One region of the Ferrimonas sp. SCSIO 43195 genome, then DNA from elsewhere that is predicted to be linked to it. Evidence: riboswitches for the same ligand, from Rfam matches in the RefSeq annotation. Region 1 holds a riboswitch; each other region holds the start of a gene.

Region 1 (7,251 bases):
CACGTCGCCGCCCAGCCCTTCCGCAGGCAACTGCATCAGTACCCAGTCATCGGCATCAAATTGCAGTAACAGCCGGTGTTCGGCATCAATCAGCCATTTTCCATACAGGGTTTCCCGCTCCATGCCCTCGTCATCCTGCTCTTCGACCCAGGCCATGACCCGACCCTGTTCGTTCAGCTGGATCAGAGCCTGGAATTCCGCATCTACGGCCAGGTACTGTTTACCGGCCAACGCGGCGGTGGCCGCGTCATCGGCGATCAACTGTGGCAGCTCGGGCTTGTCGTCGCCGTCGCCGGGCTCGGTGCCGTCACCGGGATCCTGACCGTTGTCCGGATCGAAGCCACACTCCCCGGCATCTTCCACTTCGCGCAGCTCAGGCGTACCCAGGTTGGCCAGGAAGGCATCCATAGCGACCTCGTTGAAGCCCCACTGATCGCTGCGGGTCAGTCCCTCTCCGAGAACGAAGCCATGGCGCACCGCACCTTCATACTCGGTCAGAAGAGGCTGGGCGCGGCGGCGATGGGTGAAGGAGTGGCCCCACTCGGGCAGGTTCAGCACCAGGCCCATGGGCGTCTTGGTCCAGCTGGCATCGGCGTTTTCTTTCAGCTCGGGAGCAGCACAGCCGTTGTCATCGCACTCATCGTGTTCGACCACATAGAGGTGTACCTTACCCTGGTCCTCCTCAATGTCGCCCTGCAGGGCGACGGCCAGGCTGGTGTCATCGTCACCACCGATGTAGACCAGCTTGGGTGCTTCGGTGCTGGCGTCATTCATCAGTTCGGCCAGGGTCTGAACCGGACCCGTCGGCAGAACCACCTGGTTGCACCATTGAACCGAGGCGTCACACTCAGCCCGGTAGGGCAGCATGGCGCGACTCTCAAGCTGCTTGAAGGTCATCTGGTAACCGCTGGCGCCCTCGGGGAAGAGTTGATTGCCACTGAACAGTGATTTCCACTCGTGCTCACCCTTGGCGTAGCGCTTCAGTTTCAGGTCGGAGAGATCCAGCTGCTGAGCCCAGACCTGCTGGCGGCCATCCATATCGGAGCTGATGATGACCGAGCCATCCTCCTCCTGGGAGACAACCTCCACCTGATCGCTCATCTCGGACCAGGCTTGCTGTTTCCACACCAGCATGTCGCGATCTTCCTCTTCGGTGATCTCGATAAAGCCGACATCGGGACCGTCGTAACGGAAGCGGTTAAAGGTGATCAGGGACTCAACCTTCTGAATCTGCTGATAGCCCAGTTCGCGCTCCTTGATGCACTGGTTGGTGCTGGAGTCGAAGAACACGTCGGAGTGGCCATCCAGTTCAAACATGCCCCCTTCGGACTCGAGCAGGGTCAGCAGGCTGGCCTCCTCGAGGTCGCCGCGTTCACGTTTGCGCTCGACTCTGTCCTGAACGTCTTCGGGGGCGAGGGGCAGCTCATTGGCAACTTCGTCGGCGATGGTGTCGGCATCGGGCTCCTGACCATTGGCTTCCGCCTCATCCACCCGGTTTACCAGCTGCTCCAGGTTTTCGGTCAGGGTTTCGGCGATGGCATCGGCCACTTCGTTGTCTTCGGCATCACCGCCGGTGCCGCCGTTCTGCTCTACGGCATGTTTTGTCTTGGCAGTGACACGGGCGACGACCTGGGCTACCCGGTGCAGCCGTTTGTAGCCGTTGCCATTGGCCGGCTGCTGTTTGCCGACAATGTAATCTTCCACCAGGCTCAGATCAGAGCCCAGAATACCCAGAGTCTGCTCCAGGGCTGCCGCTGCGGTCTCCTGGTCCACACCGGCCCTGTCCATCTCGGAGGCGAGCAGGGTGGTCAGGGGGCTGACAAACTCCACCACACCGGCCGGTGCCGTCATGGTGTAGCTCTGGGGCAGTACCACACCTGGGTTGTCTTCATCCTCGGTCTGGCCGGCGATCACCTTCACCAGCATCTGCACCTGGCTCAGATCCAGAGCGGCATCCAGATTCGAGAAACTGTACTGGCCTCCGGCCTGGGTCAGGGTGCTGGGCTCATCGGCATCGCATTCGCCGTTGCTGTTGAGATCCAGGCACACCTGAGCGTTAACCAGGTAACCATCGGCGGTGGTACCGGACAAGCTCTGAGTCGGCTCCGGTGCCGGTGGCTCCGGGGTGGGCGTCGGGGTGGATGAGGAGGAACCGCCGCAGGCGGCGAGTTGGGTTAATGCTGCGGCCATGGATATGGCCAGCAGGTGGCGTCTGAAGTGCATAGTCTACCATCCCTAATGGTTGAACCTATTTCAAACGCTGGCGCTGGCGAACGCCGAGTGGCCACCGGGACCACTCGATACGCTGGAAACCCCGCTGTCTCTGTGAAGCAGAGACCGGTGGCTTTGCGTCCCAGCTTCGCAGCTGGTTTGCCATTGTCAGCGATGCATCGTGTGATGTCGTTATTATGGTGTCGATAAGCGGCGACAAAGCGGGAATACCGGCTCGGTCATCCGCGGCGACTTAGGGATTAAATCATGAGGTTACGTCGATGTCATGGCAAAGATGAACGACTGTGAGTCGATGCTGACACCGTGTAAAAAAAGAATGCGTTAAAACAGATATTTACAGTTGGGCTAAGGTGCCAAGTCATTGAATTTAATGGCGTTGGCACCTTGAGGGCGCTACTTCAGAATCTCTGCCAGATCCTGTTCCAGCGAGGTGGTCGGCGATTCGATGATGCGACCGATCTCCTTGCCCTGTTGCTGGATGATGAAGGTGGGAATCCGTTGGAAATCGTAGGCGGCGGCCAGGTGCTGTGGGTCCGCCTTGCTGCGATCGACGCCGATGTAACGCACCTGCAGGTGGTCGTTGCCGGCCAGTTCCAGAATCTTGGCAAAACGCGGGGTTTCACGGTGACAATCCGGGCACCAGGTGCCTATGATAACCACGATCTCGGTTGGGGTGTCGACTGCTTTCAGTTTGTCCAGCCACTGAGGCTGAGGGGCATAGTCAGCGTAGTTATCGCTGTAACCCGGAATGGCGTCCATGATGTCGGCCATGGCCAGTTCACCGGTCAAAATAACCTCCTGTTTATCGGGTTGATCGCAGGTGGCGAAGGGGCCTTTCTGTCCCTCTTCAAAGCCACAGCCAGAGTTGGCAAAGGCGCCGCTGCTCAGCAGGGCCGGGGCCAGTAACATGGCCATCAACGTGCTCTTTTTCATCATTCTCTCACCTTAGTTTGTCTCCTGCTAGTCTGACCCAGATTCAGCCAAGAGGTGCCCTGGCGGTAACGGAACTGTGAAGCCGATCATGACCGTTGTCACAGTTTCTGCCTCGATGGCGAGCCGACCCAGAAGCACAAAAAAGGCGGCCGAAGCCGCCTCGATGGAATCGATTCAGGGGGTTACTTTTCGTTCAGCCACTGAGCCACGCGCTTGGCAAAGTAGGTCAGTACGCCATCGGCACCGGCCCGCTTGAAGCATAGCAGGGATTCCAGAATGATCTTACGCTCGTCGAGCCAGCCGTTTTGAATGGCAGCCATGTGCATGGCGTACTCGCCGCTGACCTGGTAAGCAAAGGTGGGGACCTTCAGCTCGGTCTTAACCCGGCGTACGATGTCCAGGTAAGGCATGCCCGGCTTCACCATCACCATATCGGCACCCTCTTCGATGTCCATGGCCACTTCCTGCAGGGCCTCATCGGAGTTGGCGGGATCCATCTGATAGGTGTGCTTGTTGCCCCCCTTCAGGTTACCGGCGGAGCCGACCGCATCGCGGAATGGGCCGTAGTAGCTGGAGGAGTACTTGGCGGAGTAGGCCATGATCTGGGTGTTGACGTGACCGGCGGCTTCCAGGGCATCGCGAATGGCGCCAACGCGGCCATCCATCATGTCGGACGGGGCCACCACGTCGGCACCGGCTTCGGCATGGGACAGCGCCTGCTTCACCAGCACTTCGGTGGTGATGTCGTTGAGGATGTAACCTTCGTCATCGATGATGCCGTCCTGACCGTGAGTGGTGAACGGATCCAGTGCCACGTCGGTGATCACACCCAGCTCTGGGAACTCCCGCTTCAGGGCTCGAACCGCTTTCTGAGCCAGGCCATCCGGGTTATAGGCTTCTTCGGCGCCCAGAGATTTGATCTCCTGCGGGGTCACCGGGAACAGCGCGATGGCTGGAATGCCCAGAGCAACAATCTCACGGGCTTCCTCGATCAACAGGTCAATGGACAGACGCTCGACGCCGGGCATGGACTCAACCTGCTCTTTACGGGCATTGCCCTCCAGCACAAACACTGGGTAGATCAAATCATTGACGCTCAGCTGGCTCTCGGCCATCAGGCGACGGGAAAAGTCATGACGACGCATCCGACGCATGCGGCGACGAGAAAAAGGTCCGGTTACAACGGTCACTTGCTGCTCCTTGGTAATGGGGGGTGATGGCCAAATTTACCCGTCAAACAGGAGGACGACGGGGCTGGGCCGATCTCGTGGTGACAATATTAGCAAACTCTACCACTCTGGATAGGAGCTTAATCACACTTGAAACAGGCGTTTGGCGTTCAATTGGCACTGGTACGACAACGATTCCAGCGATTCGTTGCGCAGCTCAGCCACTTTATTGGCAATGTGTGGCAACCATCGCGGTTCGTTGCGGCGGCTTTTGGGTTTGGGTCTCAGATCCCGGGGCAACAGGTAGGGGGCATCGGTCTCCAGCAACAGCCGCTCGGCGGGAATCATCGGCACCAGTCGTGCCAGTTCCTGGCCCCGCCGCTCGTCGCACACCCAGCCGGTAACGCCGATGAACAGATCCAGGTCCAGCGCCTGATTGAGTTCCTGTTCGGTGCCGGTAAAGCAATGCAGCACCCCACCGCTCAGGTTGGGACGATGCTCGTGGACCATGGCCTGAAAGTCGTCACCGGCGTCGCGGCAGTGCATCAGCACCGGCTTGGCCAGGTCGCAGGCCAGCTTCAGCTGGGCGGAAAAGGCCCGCCGCTGATCCGCCCTGGGAGAGAAATCGCGGTTGTAATCCAGGCCACACTCGCCGACGGCAACCACCGCCGGATGGCCGCACAGCTGCCGCAGCTGCTGCGGGCTGTCGGCGTCGAAGCGGCTGGCGTAGTGAGGGTGAACCCCGGCAGTCGTGCGGATGCCGGGGTGAGCCTGAATCAGGCTCTGCAACTGCCTGGATTCCTCCAGGTCGCTGGCGACGGCGATGAGGTCACGGACCCCGGCGTCGGCGGCGCGGACGATGACCTCCTCCAGATCATGGCGAAACTGACTGGAGCTCAGGTTGACGGCGATGTCGATCCAGGCCAGTGGTGCGCTGTTACTGGACACGCTTGACCCGCACGCTGCCATTGCGGCCTTCCTGGGTCAACAGGAACGATCCCAGCGCGGCTTTGCTGATGGTGATGGTGCCCTGCTTGCTGAGGCGGAAGTTGCGAGATTCGGTTTGTTTCCAGCTCTGACCATTGTCCAGAGTGATGGTGAACTTGCCGTAGGCGTCTTTGCTCATCTTGGTGATGGTGCCTTGAATCTGTTCCGGCTCGTTTTCGTCGGCCTTCTTGATCAGCCCGAACTCCTGCTCGGCAGATTGGGGCGAGCTGGTAACGGCGGCCGGGGCGGTGGCAGCCACAACCGGAGCCGGGCTCAGGCTGGCGGCAGAGGTGCCGTTGAGTTTGTCGTAACACACCAGCCGATCGAGGCGATCCTGTTGCTGCTGACAATTGAGGATGGCTTCGGCAGCCTGGTCATAGCACGCCAGGCGCTGCAGTTGATCATCGATGGTGTTACAGGCGGGTTCCGCGGCCTGGGCGGCAACGGGAGTGAGCAGTAAAGCGAAGATGGCGGCCTTGTTCATATAACGTTTCCTTTAGTTGTTATTGTCCCTTAGACCGCCAGATCGGGAGGGAAGTTACTCTTTGGTTGCTTCCTCAGTGGTCTCTTCCTGATCCTCTTCTTCGTCATCACGGGGCTTGTACAAGCGGGCGAAGAACAGGCCTCCTTCAAACAGAAGTAACATCGGCAAAGCCAACATGCTCTGTGAGATGATGTCCGGCGGTGTCAGTAGCATACCAACAACGAAGGCACCGACAACAATATAAGGTCGGTTTTTCTTCAAATCCTCCGGGGTAGTGACCCCTGCCCAGACCAATAGAATCACCGCTACCGGGATTTCAAAGGCCAGTCCGAAGGCGAAAAACAGCTTCAGAACAAAGCTCAGATAGCTGTTGATGTCGGTTGCGACCTGCACTCCTTCCGGTGCCACACTGGTAAAGAACCCGAACACCACCGGGAATACGATGTAGTACGCAAACGCGATGCCACCGTAAAACAGCAGTGAACTGCTGATCAGCAGCGGAAACACCAGTCGCTTTTCATGCTTGTACAGTCCCGGCGCCACGAAGGCCCAGATCTGGAACAGTACATAGGGCATGGCAACGAACAAGGCCACAAACATGGTCAGCTTGAAGGGAGCGAAGAACGGCGAGGCCACGTCGGTGGCGATCATCGAGGCGTTGTCCGGCATTACCGCCAGCAGCGGTAAGGACAGATAGTTATAGATGTCGTTAGCCCAGTACGCCAGGCTGGCGAACACGAGCAAGACACCGCCGATGATGTGCATCAGGCGGTTTCTCAGCTCAAGCAGATGACTGATTAGGGGTTGCTGCTCGGACATACTTACTCTGAAGGTTTACCCGATTCCGTGGCCTTGGGGGCTGAGGGCTCGGGAGTGGGCGAGATCGAAGGGGCAGGGGACTCGGTGGTTTCCGGTTGTTGCACCTGATAGGGGCGATTCACCGATTGTGCAGCGTCACGTAGTTCCTGAATCGATTGCTTCAGGCCAGGATCCAGAGATTCGAGTCCTTTGGACTCCGCCTTCTTAAGATCCGCCTGCAACTGCTCGATCTTCAGTTCCTGCTCGAGTTCGTCTTTTACTGAACCGGCCATGCGTTTGATGGTAGTCAGCCAGCGACTGACGCTGCGCATGGCAACCGGTAGCCGCTCTGGTCCCAGCACCACCAGGCCCAAAACGGCAATCAGAACCAGTTCAAACATGCCAATACCGTCAAACATAGTGGTTTAGGCCTGTTCTTTGTTTTTCTGCTCGGCAGTGGTGGAGTCTGCTGCCTTCTCTTCTTCGATAGCTTTCTTTTCCGCTGGCTTGGCGTCTTCGTCGCCAATGGCTTTCTTAAAGCCCTTTACCGCGCCACCCAGATCGGAGCCCATGCCACGCAGTTTCTTAGTTCCGAACAGCAGAACTACGATCAGCGCGATGATTAGAAGTTGCCAAATACTGATGCCA
Region 2 (7,251 bases), 130 kb from region 1:
TTGTCGTTTTGCGCGCACAACAACGGCCGGTATCGCTTTGGTATTGCGATCCGGCCTTTGGCATCGAGAGAGATGCTGCTGGCGCCTCTAAACAAAAGCTATCCCATCCCTGTTAAATTCAATCGGACGACTTCATCCCACAAATAACCACTTTTTCCCACAAGCTACCAAGTTTATGGACACAAAGCGAGTATTGTCAAGGTGAGGCGATCGGCGTCAAATCCCGTCAGAATGGGGTTCTTACACTTATTTTTTAACTAGTTAACCCGTAATCAGCGGCGGCTTAACCGAGGTAATCAGAGTCATTAACTGAGCAAAAAAACAAAAAGGCTGCCCGAAGACAGCCAATCCGTTTTCCAACAACCCTGAGGGTTACTGGTTGTTCCAGTACAGGGTATTGGCAGATGCCAGATACGGCCGGTACCAGTTCGGCGCACCGTAGTGACGCAGGATGTGATCACTGATGTCTCCGATGCGGGCATCGTACGCCTGCAGATCAATCCAGTCATAGCCTACGGCCACCTGATCCCAGGTTGAACTCAAGCCAGTGCCATCGACACCAAAACTGGCCATGGCCGGCGCCACGAACACATTGCTGACCATGGTGTTGGCCAGGCAGGTCAGCGGCTGGTCGCTGTCCAACATCCCTTCCTGGCGGGCCAGAACCATGAAGCCTACGTCCAGGTGGGCGTGGTTAAAGTCTTCCATCTTGCCACTGCCGTCGGCCTTGTATTGATAATCCCAGGTACAGACGTTGTTGCTGTCCGCCTTGAGGTTATCCATATAGAAGCCCAGGATCTCATTGGCCTTCTGACCGAGGTCACCGCTGTCGTTGGTCCACTTGTTAAGGTAGATCATCGCCACACCCAGGGTCATGTTGTGGTTAAACGGCAGAGGGTTGGAGTACAAACCACTGTCACCGGTATCGGCATTATCCGGGTTGACGTAAAAGTAGGAGCCCTGAATCGCCGCATTCTTGGTGGTGCTGAATGAGGTGTCGTGTGCCCGTACAATCACTTTCGCCCGTTCGATGTAACTGTCGGCCTTGGCCATATAGGCGGTCAGGTTGTCACTCTTAATGTGATCCGCCAGCCGCATAATGGCATTGAGGATCATGCCGTCGGTCAGTGCCTCATTGCGCCAGCCACCATTATAGGGGCGTCGCCATCCGGGAACCGGTAACCCGGGCGTGGTCAGATACAACTTCGGCGCCAACTCATGGTAAGGCTCATTGAAGATGTTCAGCTCACCCCGCTCTACCCGCTGTTCGTCGGTGTAATACAGCATGTGATCCGCCAGCTCAACCGCGTAGTCCAGGTACTTGCTGTCCCCATAGGTCTTAGCCATGCGCACGTAAGCCCGCAGCCAGTAATGCCCTTCCCAGGCGTACACCAGGTTGTCGTTGCCCTTGGTCTCATTCATGACCGGACGCTGGTTAGGGTACATCTGTTCGAAGCGGGCATCCCACTCCGCCTGGCTCGCCAGGTGCGGCATCGGCGCCTTGACGTTCGACTCAATGGCTCGCCAGTCCGACGCCGCCACGTTCATCAGCAGATGCGTACCGTTGGCGCCCGCTCCGGAGGCCACCACGCCTTTGTCCTGGTCAAAGCTCAGGGCGCGGGAGTGATCGTTGTTATCCAGGTCGATCAACGCCAGTGACTGCAACGCCCCTTGAGAATACTGATCCTGCTGACGATACAACCAGTTGTATGTCACCGCCGTCGGGCTTACCGCACCGTTGCTGGTGGTGGCGCTGGCACTGCCATCCGAGGCAGTCAGGTTGCCATTGGCGACGGTGATCTCTACGTAGCGGCTCTGATCAAACGCCAGTTGCCCGCCGACAGACACCGTCTGACCGTTCCAGCGACCTTCGACGCTGTTGTGGGTAAAGGCCAGATAATCGCCATTGGCGGCGGAGGACAACAGCATGGTTTTGGCACCGGCCTCAACCGCAATCTCGTCCAGCCAGGCCACGACGCGAAAATCGCCGTCGGCACGCCAATCGGCAATCTCGCCATAGGCATTCTGACCATTAAACACCACCGCATCGGAGCTCAGAATCACCCCCACTTCCGGGTCTGGATCCGGCTCTGGGTCTGGATCCGGGTCCGGGTCTGGATCCGGGTCTGGGTCCGGGTCCGGGTCTGGATCTGGGTCCGGATCTGGGTCTGGGTCTGGGTCTGGGTCCGGGTCCGGGTCCGGATCTGGGTCCGGCTCAGGATCCGGGTCCGGAATGACCGGCGGCGGATCCGGGTCCGGCGACGGATCCGATGATCCGCCCCCACACCCGCTCAGGGTGACCGCTAACAGGGTGACTGAAAACAGGGTCTTCAGTGTTACCAGGCCATTGGGGCCCAGCTGAAAATGCCGATTTGACATCTAATGCTCCTAAATCGGCAGACAATTTCACGCGACGGTTGGTCAGTACACCAGGCCATAAGCCCGGCACCGTTGTTCCCTCAATACACCACATACGACATGAGGTAATCCCGCTATCTTTGGCGTACGCCTTAAGACCGGAGATTTTGCGTCGCCAGCTCTCACTGGTTTTGCCTTTGTCTGCTGTCTAAACACACCCGATGCCGCTGCGAATGGCGCGGACACCGAATAACGAAGTGGGAAGAGAATACTCAAGGCCCATTTTTTAGACAAACAGCTCAAAACCCCCCCCTTGAAGAAATTAATTTACTGATATAGAGCAAAAAATGATCTTCATTAATTACACTTCAGATTGGAATTAAGGTTGCCGGCTGAGCCACCAATTTTCAGAAGCTTTCTACAATCAATTGTTCTGACGCCAATTTTATCGATGGTCGGAGCAGCAAGCTCGACACCGTCGCAAAATGCAAAAACTTGAGTATCAAAGGCCAAAAACGTGATCGCGATCACATGGGCGATATTGGGGAAATCGCTTTTTTGTAACCAAGACTGGGCAAAGAAGCTCAGGCGCAATGCAGGCTTCATTAAATCCGAACGATTTTCCGCGGACAAAGCAAAAAAAACCGGAGCATAGGCTCCGGCTTTTCAATCATCGAATGCTTACTTGATGACCCTGAGAGTGGGTCGCCCCGGCTCGGGACGACTGTCCTGCGAGTCGACAGCCTCAGGCGCAGTGGTGTCATCCTGCTGCTGCTCCAGTTGCAGCTCATAGCTCGGTTCAGGCGGAAACAGGGTTCCGGCGCCATTTTCCCGGGCATAGATAGCCTCACAGGCATACAGGGGGACCACAATGGCCTGTGGCTGACCGCCAAAACGGGCATTAAAGCGGACGTCGTCATTGCCCATCTGCAGATTGCCCACCGCATGGGGAGCTATGTTCAGCACAATCTGGCCATCCTGCACATACTGAGTCGGTACCCGGACGCCGGGTAACTCGGCATTGACCGCCAGGTGAGGGGTCAGATCATTATCAACCAGCCACTCATACAGCGCCCGCAACAGGTAGGGGCGTTGGGGTGACAGGCTGTGCTCTACCTCAGACACCGATGCGCAGCTCGCGCTCGGCTTCGGTCAGCGATGCCTTAAAGGACTCACGCTCGAAGATGCGGGTCATGTAGGCTTTCACTTCATTGCTGCCACGGCCGGCCACTTCGATGCCCAGCTGAGGCAGGCGCCAGAACAGGGCTGCCAGGTAGCAATCTACCAGGGTGAACTCTTCGCTCATGAAGTAAGGGGTTTCCGCAAATACCGGGCTCAGGCCCAGAATGCTTTCGGTCAGCTGCTTACGAGCCGCATCGGCTTTCTCACCACGCATAATGCGTTCGGCCAATGCATACCAGTCATTCTGGATGCGGTACATCATCAGACGGCTTTGACCACGGGATACCGGATACACAGGCATCAACGGCGGATGAGGGAAACGCTCATCCAGGTACTCCATAATGATACGGGAGTTGTACAGCACCAATTCACGATCGATCAGGGTCGGAACGCTGTTGTATGGGTTGAGCTCTGCTAAGTCTTCCGGTAGCTGGTTTGGATCAACCTGGATTACCTCGACACCGACGCCCTTCTCCGCCAAGACAATGCGTACTTGGTGGCTATAGAGATCACTAGCACCGGAATACAGCGCCATTACAGAGCGTTTATTGGCAGCAACAGCCATCGACATCCTCCAAACTCACTCAGAAACGATAAAACATTTGGGGGCAAGAATGCCCCCAAATGCGCAAGAGGTAGATTGTAACCTGTTATTGGCGATTAGTGTACATCTCGCCAATATTCCTTCTTCAAGAAAAACGCAATCACGAAGAAGAAGGCCAGGAAAGCCAGTACCCATTTACCAATACGTTCACGTTCCAGCTTGACCGGCTCACCGGTATAGGCCAGGAAATTGGTGATATCCAGAACGTACTGATCATACTCTTCGGCATTCATCTGGCCGCCGCTGGCGACGATGGTACCGTCTTCCTGCAACACCGGTGTCCCTTGCAGTCCTTCCAGGACATGGGGCATGCCCACCGCCGGGAACACCAGGTTGTTGACGCCGAAGGGACGGCTTTCATCCACATAGAACGCCTTCAGGTAGGAGTAGATCCAGTCCGGGCTCTTCAGCCGCGCTTCCAGGGTCAGATCCGGCGGCGGCGCACCAAACCAGGTGGCACCATTGTCGGTACTCATGGCCGACTTGATCTGCTCACCAATCTTGGCATCGCTCAGAATCAGGTTTCCGACCTCCTCTTCGGTCATCTCCAGATCATCGGCAATGCGCTGGTAACGCTGGTACTGCAGGCTGTGACAGCCACTGCAGTTATCCATGAATGCCTGAGCACCGCGCTTGAGCGACGCTTTGTCAGTCAGATCAATGTTGGCACTGACCACGTGTTCATTGTTGCCGCCGGCGGCAAACACCAGAGCCGGCAGGCAAGCCATCATTACTGCGATTAACTTTTTCATTAGCCTGTCACCCTTTCTGGAACCGGTTTGCACTTCTCGTTCTTGCTGTACACAAACAGCAGTACGAAGAAGCCGAAGTAACCCAGGGTACAGATGCGTGCCAACAGGGTCAGGGTCGGAGTGGCCGGTACGGCACCCAGGTAACCCAGAACGATGAAGCAGACCACAAACTGTGACAGGTTCACCTTGTGCAGCATGCTGCGGTAGCGGATGGACTTCACCTTACAGCGGTCCAGCCATGGCAGCACAAACAGCACGCCGATGGCCGCGCCCATGCCGACCACACCCAGCAGCTTGTCCGGGATGGCGCGCAAAATGGCGTAGAACGGGGTGAAGTACCACACTGGCGCGATGTGTTCCGGCGTCTTCAGCGGGTTGGCCGCTTCGAAGTTTGGCCGCTCCAGGAAGTAACCCCCGCCCTCTGGCATAAAGAACAGCACATAACAGAAGATGATCAGGAATCCGGCCACTCCCATGATGTCCTTCACGGTGTAGTAGGGGTGGAAGGGAATCGCATCCACTGGCCAGCCGTCCGGGCCCTTGTTCTTCTTCACTTCGATGCCGTCCGGGTTGTTGGACCCCACCTCGTGCAGCGCGATGATGTGCAGGAATACCAGCACCACCAGTACCAGAGGCAAGGCAATCACGTGCAGGGCAAAGAAGCGGTTCAGTGTGGCACCGGAGACCACGTAGTCGCCTCGAATCCACAGGGTCAGATCGTCACCGATGACCGGAATGGCACCAAACAGGGAGATGATCACCTGAGCCCCCCAGTAGGACATCTGTCCCCAGGGCAGCAGGTAACCCATGAAGGCTTCGGCCATCAGGATCAGGAAGATCAGCATGCCGAAGATCCACAACAGTTCCCGGGGCTTCTGATAGGAGCCGTACATCATGCCGCGGAACATGTGCATGTAGACCACCACGAAGAAGGCGGAGGCCCCGGTGGAGTGCATGTAGCGCAGCAACCAACCGTATTCCACATCCCGCATGATGTATTCCACCGAAGCGAACGCGCCTTCGGCGGTGGGAACGTAGTTCATGGTCAACCAGACACCGGTCAGCAACTGGTTCACCAACACCAGCATTGCCAGAGAACCGAAGTAGTACCAGAAGTTGAAATTCTTAGGAGCAGGGTATTGGCCTACGTGCTTGTTGTACGTGGCCGTCATCGGGATCCGCTCGTCGATCCAATCAATGATCTTTTTCATAATCAGGCCACTCCCTTCTCAACGCCGATCAAAATGGTCTTTTCATCAACATAGAAGTGCGGCGGAATCACCAGGTTCAGCGGTGCAGGCACCCCCTGGAAAACCCGGCCGGCCATATCAAACTTTGAACCGTGGCAAGGGCAGAAGAAACCGGATGGCACCCCTTCGACCTGCTGGCCAAAGGTATCGGGCTGATAGGTCGGTGAGCACCCTAGGTGGGTACACAGGCCAACGGCAACAAAATACTCGTCCTTGATGGAACGGAAGGCATTCTGAGCGTAAGGAGGTTGTTGAGGCTCGACGGAGTCCGGATCACGCAGCTGATCGTCCAGCTTGGTTAATCCATCCAGCACCGCTTCGGTGCGACGTACGATCCACACTGGCTTACCGCGCCACTCAACGCGCAGCAGCTGTCCAGGTTCCACTTTACTGATATTGACTTCTACTGGAGCGCCGGCGGCTTTTGCCTTGGCACTCGGGTTCCATGATTTAATGAATGGAACCGCAACAGCAGCGGCGCCGACACTGCCCACTACGGCTGTAGCAGCGGTCAGGAATCTGCGACGTCCATTATCGACAGGCGCATTGCTCATCCACTTTTCTCCCATTGGGGTCTGCTTTTATTTTTTAATGACCCGAGCAGTTGTTACCCAAATTGTGGATTCAGGTAGCGCTGAAGCTCGGTCGCGCGCCCATTATATAGAAAAATTAGAGATAGATCATACTTTCCGTGGGGATATTGTGCTGAATAACAATAATTTGAAAACATGAGTTGGCGATAAGTTTACAAAACAGTGGATTGCGCTTTGATTTTAGACAGACATAAAAAAACCCGCTGACATGCAGCGGGTTTTCCAGTCCTTGTGCTCGCGGCGAATTAACGCTTGGAGAACTGTGGACGACGACGTGCTTTACGCAGACCGACTTTCTTACGCTCAACCTCACGGGCGTCACGAGTAACGAAGCCAGCTTTACGCAGTGCAGGACGCAGAGTCTCATCGTACTCCATCAGAGCACGAGTGATGCCGTGACGGATTGCACCGGCTTGACCAGTGATACCACCACCCTGAACAGTTACGTAGATGTCCAGTTTCTCCAGCATTTCAACCAGCTCAAGAGGTTGACGAACAACCATACGAGCAGT
Region 3 (7,251 bases), 1.5 Mb from region 1:
TGGTTAGCATCATCGACCTGAACGTGTACCAGAAAAAGGGGCTGAATAAACTGCTGCAGGCCATGCAGGCCTTGCTAGCAGACTACCCCAAGCTGAAGCTCGACGTCATTGGCAGCGGCACCGACAAATCCCGGCGCGCCGTCGAAGCGCTGCTGACACAGATGAAGATGCAGGATCGGGTTACCCTGGTCGGTGGACTGTCCAACGCCGAGCTGCTGAACCGATTGCCGCAATACGCCGGCATGGTCATGCCCAGCGTCAATGAGACCTTTGGCATGGTCTACGTCGAGGCGCTACTCAGCGGGGTGCCGATTCTGCATTCCACCAATACCGGCATCGATGGCTTCCTTGATGACATTCCCGCCCGAGTGATGGCCGACCCACTCGACGTCGAAGCGATCCGCACCGCGCTCGATTCCCTGCTGCGCAACCAGCATGGCTTTCGTCAATGGCTGCTGGCCAACCATCAACACATCGTCTGCCGATTCTCACGAGACCGGTACATCGATGCCTACAACCAACAATTCCAATTGCTGGCGCCGCGGCCACAGGACCGCGATGACGGTCCCCGAAGCGCCAGTCAGTCTCCGGAGCCAAGGCGGCTTAAGTGAGCGCGGAACCCAAACAGGTCTTTGGCCGCCCGCAAACCGGCATAAGCCAGGATGACCAAGGCATGCCATTGAGTGAGCTGCTGCCAGCTTAAGCCGCCGCTGATCGCCACGGCGCCCAAAAGCAAAACCAAAATCAACAGATTGAACAAGTGATTGGGCATCCCTTTACGGGAGCCACCAAAGCGATACACCACGTAGGGAATCCACTTAGCCAAACCATGAGACACACAGAACAGCACTCCGACGATGGAGGTGGAGAACAGCACCAGGTACCCGGCCGTTCTGGCCAGTTGCAGTATCAGCATCGGCACCACCCTGCCGGTCTCCCTGATGCGATTAAACCAGGCAAACACACACCGGACCACCACTAAAAAGGCCACAAACACGGCCCATACCAGCAGGGTCGCCTGTGCCCCTTGCAGCGCAAACGCCTCAGGCAACCAACTGCTTCCCTGAGCCGCCAGCCAAGCCGGGAACACCGCCAGGACCAGTGCCCACATCCAGGCAAACCAGGGCCGAAACCCGCCCGCCAGCAAACGGTAGTTGTCACTGACCTTGGGCTTGTCTTCGTAGCGCAGCCCCAGGCGGTCGTTCTCAAAGTACCCCACTTCATAGGCACAAAAATAGGCCAGGACAAAACCCAGTAAGCACGCCGCGGTCTGCCAGGGATAAGGATTGGCGATGGCGAACACCAGCAGCAGGGTCAGGTAGTCATGCCCCAGTATCGCCCGAGTGAAATAGCTTTCAGTGGGCCGTTTCACTTTTTTGAGGTACACGAACGGCAGCATGGGGTCCAGCCCCGCCCTCTGCGCCACCGACTCTGGCCACTGCACCCAAATGCCGACGGAACAGCTCTCCAGCAGATCGCGATCCAGCAGGCTGTCGGTAACGCAAGCACTGCGCCGCACCGTTTCCCGACCGAGGGCTTCGATGGCCATCGCCCCCTTACCTTTAATGCGCAACTCGATGGCCGACCCCAGTTTCGAGGACACCACCAAAGGCCACTCGCAGCCCATGGCATCCAACAGCGGCGCCAGAATGAAATCGAAGCCATAACTCAACAGGTAGATGGGATTGTCGCGACTGAGCAGCAGGTCGTACAGCTCCCTGTTGAGGTAGCGACCACCGACTTCGGCCGCCTGTTTCTGCCACTGTCTTTTAGCCCACGGCGCCACAAACAGCACCACCTTGATGCGAATCAGGTCCCGGTAATGACGCTGTTCCTGGCCTCCAATCCAACGCCAGGGCCTCAGCAGATCCAGCAGTTGCAGGACAATCGAAATCAGCAGTTTCGGCGCCACCGAGGCAAGAAACAGCTCGGTGCTGTTACGCAGCCACAGCGTGTCATCGAAGTCCACCAGCAACGGCGTTGAATCAGGAAGCTGGGCCAGATTCTGCAAAGCCTGCTCCGGGGTCTGGCGGTAGTCTTCTCCGCTGCGCTTCTTCTCCCGAAACTCATCCAACCCCAGCACCTGATTATTCGTAACATCCTTAGTCATCCTGATTGATCCCTGCAATCCAATGAATTCCGGGCCGAAAACAGCCAAAAGAATACCTGTAAGTGTAGAGGGGCGTGGTCACCTTAGCCACGTCAGATCCGTAAACGGCCTACCTGACACGGTCAGCAGAAAAATAAAAGGGCTTTTTTAGAGAAATTATCATCGTTTAAATAATGAGCAACAGCAATTGAACATGGCTCACAGAAACTGAAAGTGGCATAGCAAATATCAAAAAAATAACCTTTGAGGATGTTGCTGTTTTAGCAGTACATAATATCGAAATGACAACCAATGGCCGCTGAATATAAAAAAGATCGGTTGTTTTATGATCAACCATTGGGCATTCTTGCCGCGGGCTCAGCTTATTCAAGACTGCGCCGAGTCAACAAGGTTAATGTTGTGTTAACCAATGTAATTTGAACTACGACAGCAGACAAAGGCAAACTTAACGAAAGTTAAGGACGCAATATCTCCGGTCTAAAGGCTTCGGCCAATGATAGCGGGATTACCTCATGTCAGTGGTGAACTGTTCGCATTAACTCTATGAAATAATTGAGGGTTTAATAATGCACTATAAAACAACGCCACAGCAGGGCCGAGATTGTCTGCCGATTTATGAGGCTTTTCATGAACCATCGGCATCACTTTTTGGGATCAATTTGGAGAAAGCAGGAGCGACGATCGCCATTCCTGATATTTCTATCCGTTATTCTAATTTCTTTCAGCTTTGGCGGCCAAGCTTCCAATGCCGTTGCGTTCAACGGAAAAAACGCTTACGCCGAATTTGACTCCTGGAAACCCAGCGGTCACTTCAAGGTCATTGCCTGGTTAGGCCAGGTTGATTCCAACTCAGAAAACAGAACAATTCTCCTGAGTGAACCCCAATCCACAGATTTTCTCTCTTTTACCCACCGAAATGTACAGGGTAAATGGGGATCCCAGTATCCGGGGATCTGGGGCCAGTTTCAGTTCAATGACACCCGCTATATTGAAATTGAAGTCCAACAGGGCAAACTGACTGCCACCGATGGTCAGGTCACCCGTTCGGTTCAGAACAGTGCCATCGATCCGACCTCCGTTGACTATCAGTGGTTGTTTCGCCGCGGTAAAACCGATTACTCAGAAGGCGGCATTCAAGGCCTGGCTCTGATCGATCTCGGCAATGCCGGCAACTCCCGCGCTTATGCCTTCGACAGCAGCCGAGGCATGGTCGAAGTCGGCGGCAGCGCCTCGTCCTCGGCATTGAAAAAACTGTCTAAGAATGCATGGTTTACCGGACCTCACAGCATTGAAAACCCGGCACCCGATCACTTCGATGACGCTCAGTGGAATGCCGCCTTTGGTAATGCGCCGGTGGATCCTGTCGACCCGGTTGACCCGGTTGACCCTGTCGACCCGGTTGACCCTGTCGACCCGGTTGACCCTGTCGACCCCGTTGACCCCGTTGACCCTGTTGACCCCGTTGACCCCGTTGACCCCGTTGACCCCGTTGACCCCGTTGACCCCGTTGACCCAGCGCAAAGCTACGCCGTCAATTTTAACGGCAGCAACAGCTACGCCGAAATTGCCCCCTGGCAGCCACAAGGCAAATTCCGCGTGCTCGCCTACCTGACCGGCATGGACGCAGCTCCAGATCAGCGCAACATCCTGATGAGTGCGTCTGACACTACCGAATTTCTGTCTTTCACCCACTCTGCGGTTCAGGGCCACTGGGACAACCAGTACCCTGGGGTGTGGGGCAAATTTGATTTTAATGCCAGTGGCCTGGTCGACATCACTGTCGATTACGGCAGCATGACCATCAGCGATGGTCGCATCACTCAATCGGTCTACAACAGCGCCATTAACCCCAGCTCTGTGGGATATGATCTGTTGTTCCGTCGGGGCAGCAGCGACTTTTCTCAGGCCGGCCTGCAAGGCCTGGTTCTGATGGACCTGGCCAATAGCAGCAACTCACGAGCCTATGGCGTCAGCCCGGATCAAGGGCTGGTGGAAGTCGGCGACAGCAGCGGTGCCACCAAGCTGTTCGGCATCGACAGCAGCGATTATGGCCAGGGTGTCCACGTTATCACCAACCCGGACAGCAGCGTCTTCAGTGACGACGAATGGAATGCCGTATTTGGCACCGATGCGCCTGTGGACCCGGTAGACCCGGTAGACCCCGTCGACCCAGTAGACCCCGTTGACCCCGTTGACCCAGTCGATCCGGTAGACCCTGTCGACCCAGTAGACCCTGTCGACCCAGTAGACCCAGTAGACCCCGTCGATCCTGTAGACCCCGTCGATCCTGTCAGCAACCAGGCCGTGCGTTTTGACGGCAACGGCAGCTACGCCCAAATTGCCCCGTGGAAACCGCAAGGCAAATTCAAGGTCATCGCCTGGCTGGCCGAGGTCGACGCGGACGCCGGTAACCGAACCACCTTGATGAGCTCGTCTCAAACTTCCGACTTCATCGGCTTTACCCATCACAACGTGCAGGGCAAGTGGGGCAGTGACTATCCTGGTGTCTGGGGCAAGTTTGATTTTGCCGCCAGCCATTACCTGGAAGTCACCGTTGAGCACGGCAAGCTGACCGCCTTCGACGGCACCAATTCCGGCTCGGTGAACGCCAGCAGCATCGACCCGACCTCGGTCAGCTTTGACTGGCTGTACCGCCGCGGCAACGGCTACTCCAAAGGCGCGCTGCAGGCACTGACCCTGATCGATTACGCCAACCCGAATAATTCGCGCTCCTACGCCTTTGATCCTGAGCGCGGCATTGTCGAAGTGGGCGGAGACAGCGGCCACAATCAACTGCACCAGATCGATAGTGGCGACTGGGTTCAAGCCCAGCACACCGTCACCAACCCGGATCCCCAGCACTTCCCTCAGGACCAGTGGGACGCCGTGTACGGCTCCGACTCTGGCCCGGTCGACCCCGTTGATCCGGTGGACCCCGTTGATCCGGTAGACCCGGTCGATCCGGTAGACCCGGTTGATCCAGTAGACCCTGTTGATCCGGTGGACCCGGTCGATCCCGTTGACCCGGTAGACCCTCCTCAGGGAGGCCCGCTGCTGGGCAACGACGCTCGAGCCATTCGCTTCAACGGCAGCAATGCATACCTGACGTTTTCCCCTTGGAAGGCGCAGTCTGAGCACCGCATCATTGGCTGGTTCTCGGCACTGGACAGCAACCCGGATGCCCTGACCTATGTGGCCAGTACCGCCAATCAAAGCAGCTTTATCGCCGTCTCTCATCGCTCGGTGATTGCCCGCTTCAACGGCAGCGAGGTGCGACTGGAAAACCGCTTTGCCTTTAACCAGACCGGCTACGTCGAAGTCAGCATCAGCAATGGTCGCCTGACCGCCTCCGATGGTCAAAGCAGCGCCAGCATCAGCAGTGGTGCCATTAGCGCCATCAGCTACGACCAGGCCCTGCGCTTCGGCAATGACTACAGCGCCGCCACTTTGCAGGCACTGGCACTGATCGACCTGGGTAACGACAACCAGGTTCGCGGCTACACCTTCAATGATCAGCACCAGATCATCGAGTCCGGTGCCCAGCCCAGCGACAACAACCAGCTGTACAATGTGGGCAACAATGACTGGCTGACCATCGACACCAACGTGGTCACCCCCAAGGCACTGATCGCCTCCCAGGCTGAGTGGGACGCCGCCTTCGAAGGCAGCTACGGCAACGCTCACCCGCTGCTGGACTCCACCAACGGCAACGACCAGAGCCAACTGGCCTGGGAAGGCCACTACTGGTTGCGAGCTTACGTCACCATGGCCAAGGCCTATAACGACGACAAGTACCTCGACTACGCCATCGAACTGATTGATCACATGATCAACTACACCGATGACAAACGCGTGGATCGTAATGAGCTGAACCTGAGTGGACAGCCCTACAGCATGGCCCCCAAGGCCTACCTCAACGACCGCTCCATGGCGGCTGCGGGTTGGCGTCGTCCCTTTGATGGCTGGCGCATCGAGGTGTTGTCCGACGGCCAGATCCTCAACGCCATCATGCGCGCCGTGGATTACATCAAGTCGGCCAATAAGACCGCGTACATGGCCAAGGCCGACCAGTACCTGGCGCTGACGAAAGCGATCATTGCTACCCACGAATCGTCTTACAGCCAGACCAAGAACGGCGCCATTCAAGGCTCCTACTTCTACGTCAACGTCAGTAACAGCGAATTCGGCGACTCGGGCCTGTACTCCAACCCCCTGCCCTACAACCACAATATGACCATGGGCATTGCCATGATCTATGTGAACAAGTGGACCCAGGGCGGCGATGCGGCCATGGCACAGAAAGTCACCGACATTCTGGGCTTCTTCACCGATAACCTGCGCTACAACAACGACGGCAGCTGCAGCTGGGACTACGCCTACAACACCAGTGGCAACAACAAGCTGGAAGACGTTAACCACGCTCACCTGGACGTTGGCTTTGTGGTTACCGCCCACAACGAGGGCTACACCAACGACGACAGCGAAGTGCAGTGTCTGGCTAAAACCCTGACTGACAAAGTCTTTATGGCACCCGCCATGCTGCACTACGACGTCGAGGGCAATGGCATCAGCAGCCGCTGGGATCAAGTGGCCACCGGCTACGACTGGTCTGATTTACAGCAGTTCGACTCACGAGTCGTGGACATCAACACCCACGTGCTTCGTCAGTACGGCCAGCCGACCTGGTCACGGCCCTTCCTGGCCTGGGCAGAAAGCCTGTACTGGAAACAGCAGCAATAACCTTACAGGGCGGCCACTAGGCCGCCCTTTTTATTCTCGATTCGGCCAGTGGCCACAGTACCGCTATCGCCTCTTCAACCCTCAGCGGTAGCATCGCGGCTGCCGCCATTCCCATTTCCCCACCACCGCGCTAAGCTGTGGACATGTTTACCTTTTTCTCCAATTGGCGCCGCCAACGGCTACTGGCCCGCTTCGACAGCGAGCGGCGGGCACGCTGGCAGCAGAACCTGAATGCCCTGCCCATTCTCGATGGCCTAACCCAGGATGAACAAACCCGGCTGCTGGAACTGGGCTGGTGCTTCTTGCACCACAAGCGGTTTACCCCGGTCATGGGCACCGAATTAACCGACGATCATTGCATCGACATCGCCCTGATGGCGGCCCTGCCGGTGCTAAACCTG

Evidence for each region. A riboswitch is a leader RNA that binds a small molecule or an ion and turns the genes downstream of it on or off. The one in region 1 is predicted to bind cyclic di-GMP.
Region 2: another riboswitch for cyclic di-GMP. It lies ahead of J8Z22_RS19925 (hypothetical protein); the one in region 1 lies ahead of J8Z22_RS20620 (hypothetical protein).
Region 3: another riboswitch for cyclic di-GMP. It lies ahead of J8Z22_RS13605 (hypothetical protein); the one in region 1 lies ahead of J8Z22_RS20620 (hypothetical protein).

What each region holds. Positions count from the first base shown of each region.
Region 1 covers NZ_CP072679.1:4,453,677-4,460,927, reverse strand. The annotation lists gene J8Z22_RS20620 (hypothetical protein) at 1-2,223, opposite strand, end outside; cyclic di-GMP riboswitch class I at 2,305-2,385, opposite strand; gene J8Z22_RS20615 (thioredoxin family protein) at 2,626-3,168, opposite strand; gene hemB (porphobilinogen synthase) at 3,348-4,319, opposite strand; gene J8Z22_RS20605 (TatD family hydrolase) at 4,479-5,282, opposite strand; gene J8Z22_RS20600 (hypothetical protein) at 5,272-5,805, opposite strand; gene tatC (twin-arginine translocase subunit TatC) at 5,860-6,624, opposite strand; gene tatB (Sec-independent protein translocase protein TatB) at 6,627-7,022, opposite strand; gene tatA (Sec-independent protein translocase subunit TatA) at 7,029-7,251, opposite strand, start outside.
Region 2 covers NZ_CP072679.1:4,318,845-4,326,095, forward strand. The annotation lists gene mraZ (division/cell wall cluster transcriptional repressor MraZ) at 1-95, opposite strand, end outside; gene J8Z22_RS19925 (hypothetical protein) at 373-2,379, opposite strand; cyclic di-GMP riboswitch class I at 2,480-2,564, opposite strand; gene J8Z22_RS19930 (hypothetical protein) at 2,716-2,964, opposite strand; gene J8Z22_RS19935 (ClpXP protease specificity-enhancing factor) at 3,040-3,483, opposite strand; gene sspA (stringent starvation protein SspA) at 3,476-4,105, opposite strand; gene J8Z22_RS19945 (cytochrome c1) at 4,201-4,896, opposite strand; gene J8Z22_RS19950 (cytochrome bc complex cytochrome b subunit) at 4,896-6,107, opposite strand; gene petA (ubiquinol-cytochrome c reductase iron-sulfur subunit) at 6,110-6,700, opposite strand; gene rpsI (30S ribosomal protein S9) at 6,985-7,251, opposite strand, start outside.
Region 3 covers NZ_CP072679.1:2,926,764-2,934,014, forward strand. The annotation lists gene J8Z22_RS13595 (glycosyltransferase) at 1-611, shown strand, start outside; gene J8Z22_RS13600 (haloacid dehalogenase-like hydrolase) at 581-2,110, opposite strand; cyclic di-GMP riboswitch class I at 2,539-2,623, shown strand; gene J8Z22_RS13605 (hypothetical protein) at 2,738-6,850, shown strand; gene J8Z22_RS13610 (zinc-dependent peptidase) at 6,994-7,251, shown strand, end outside.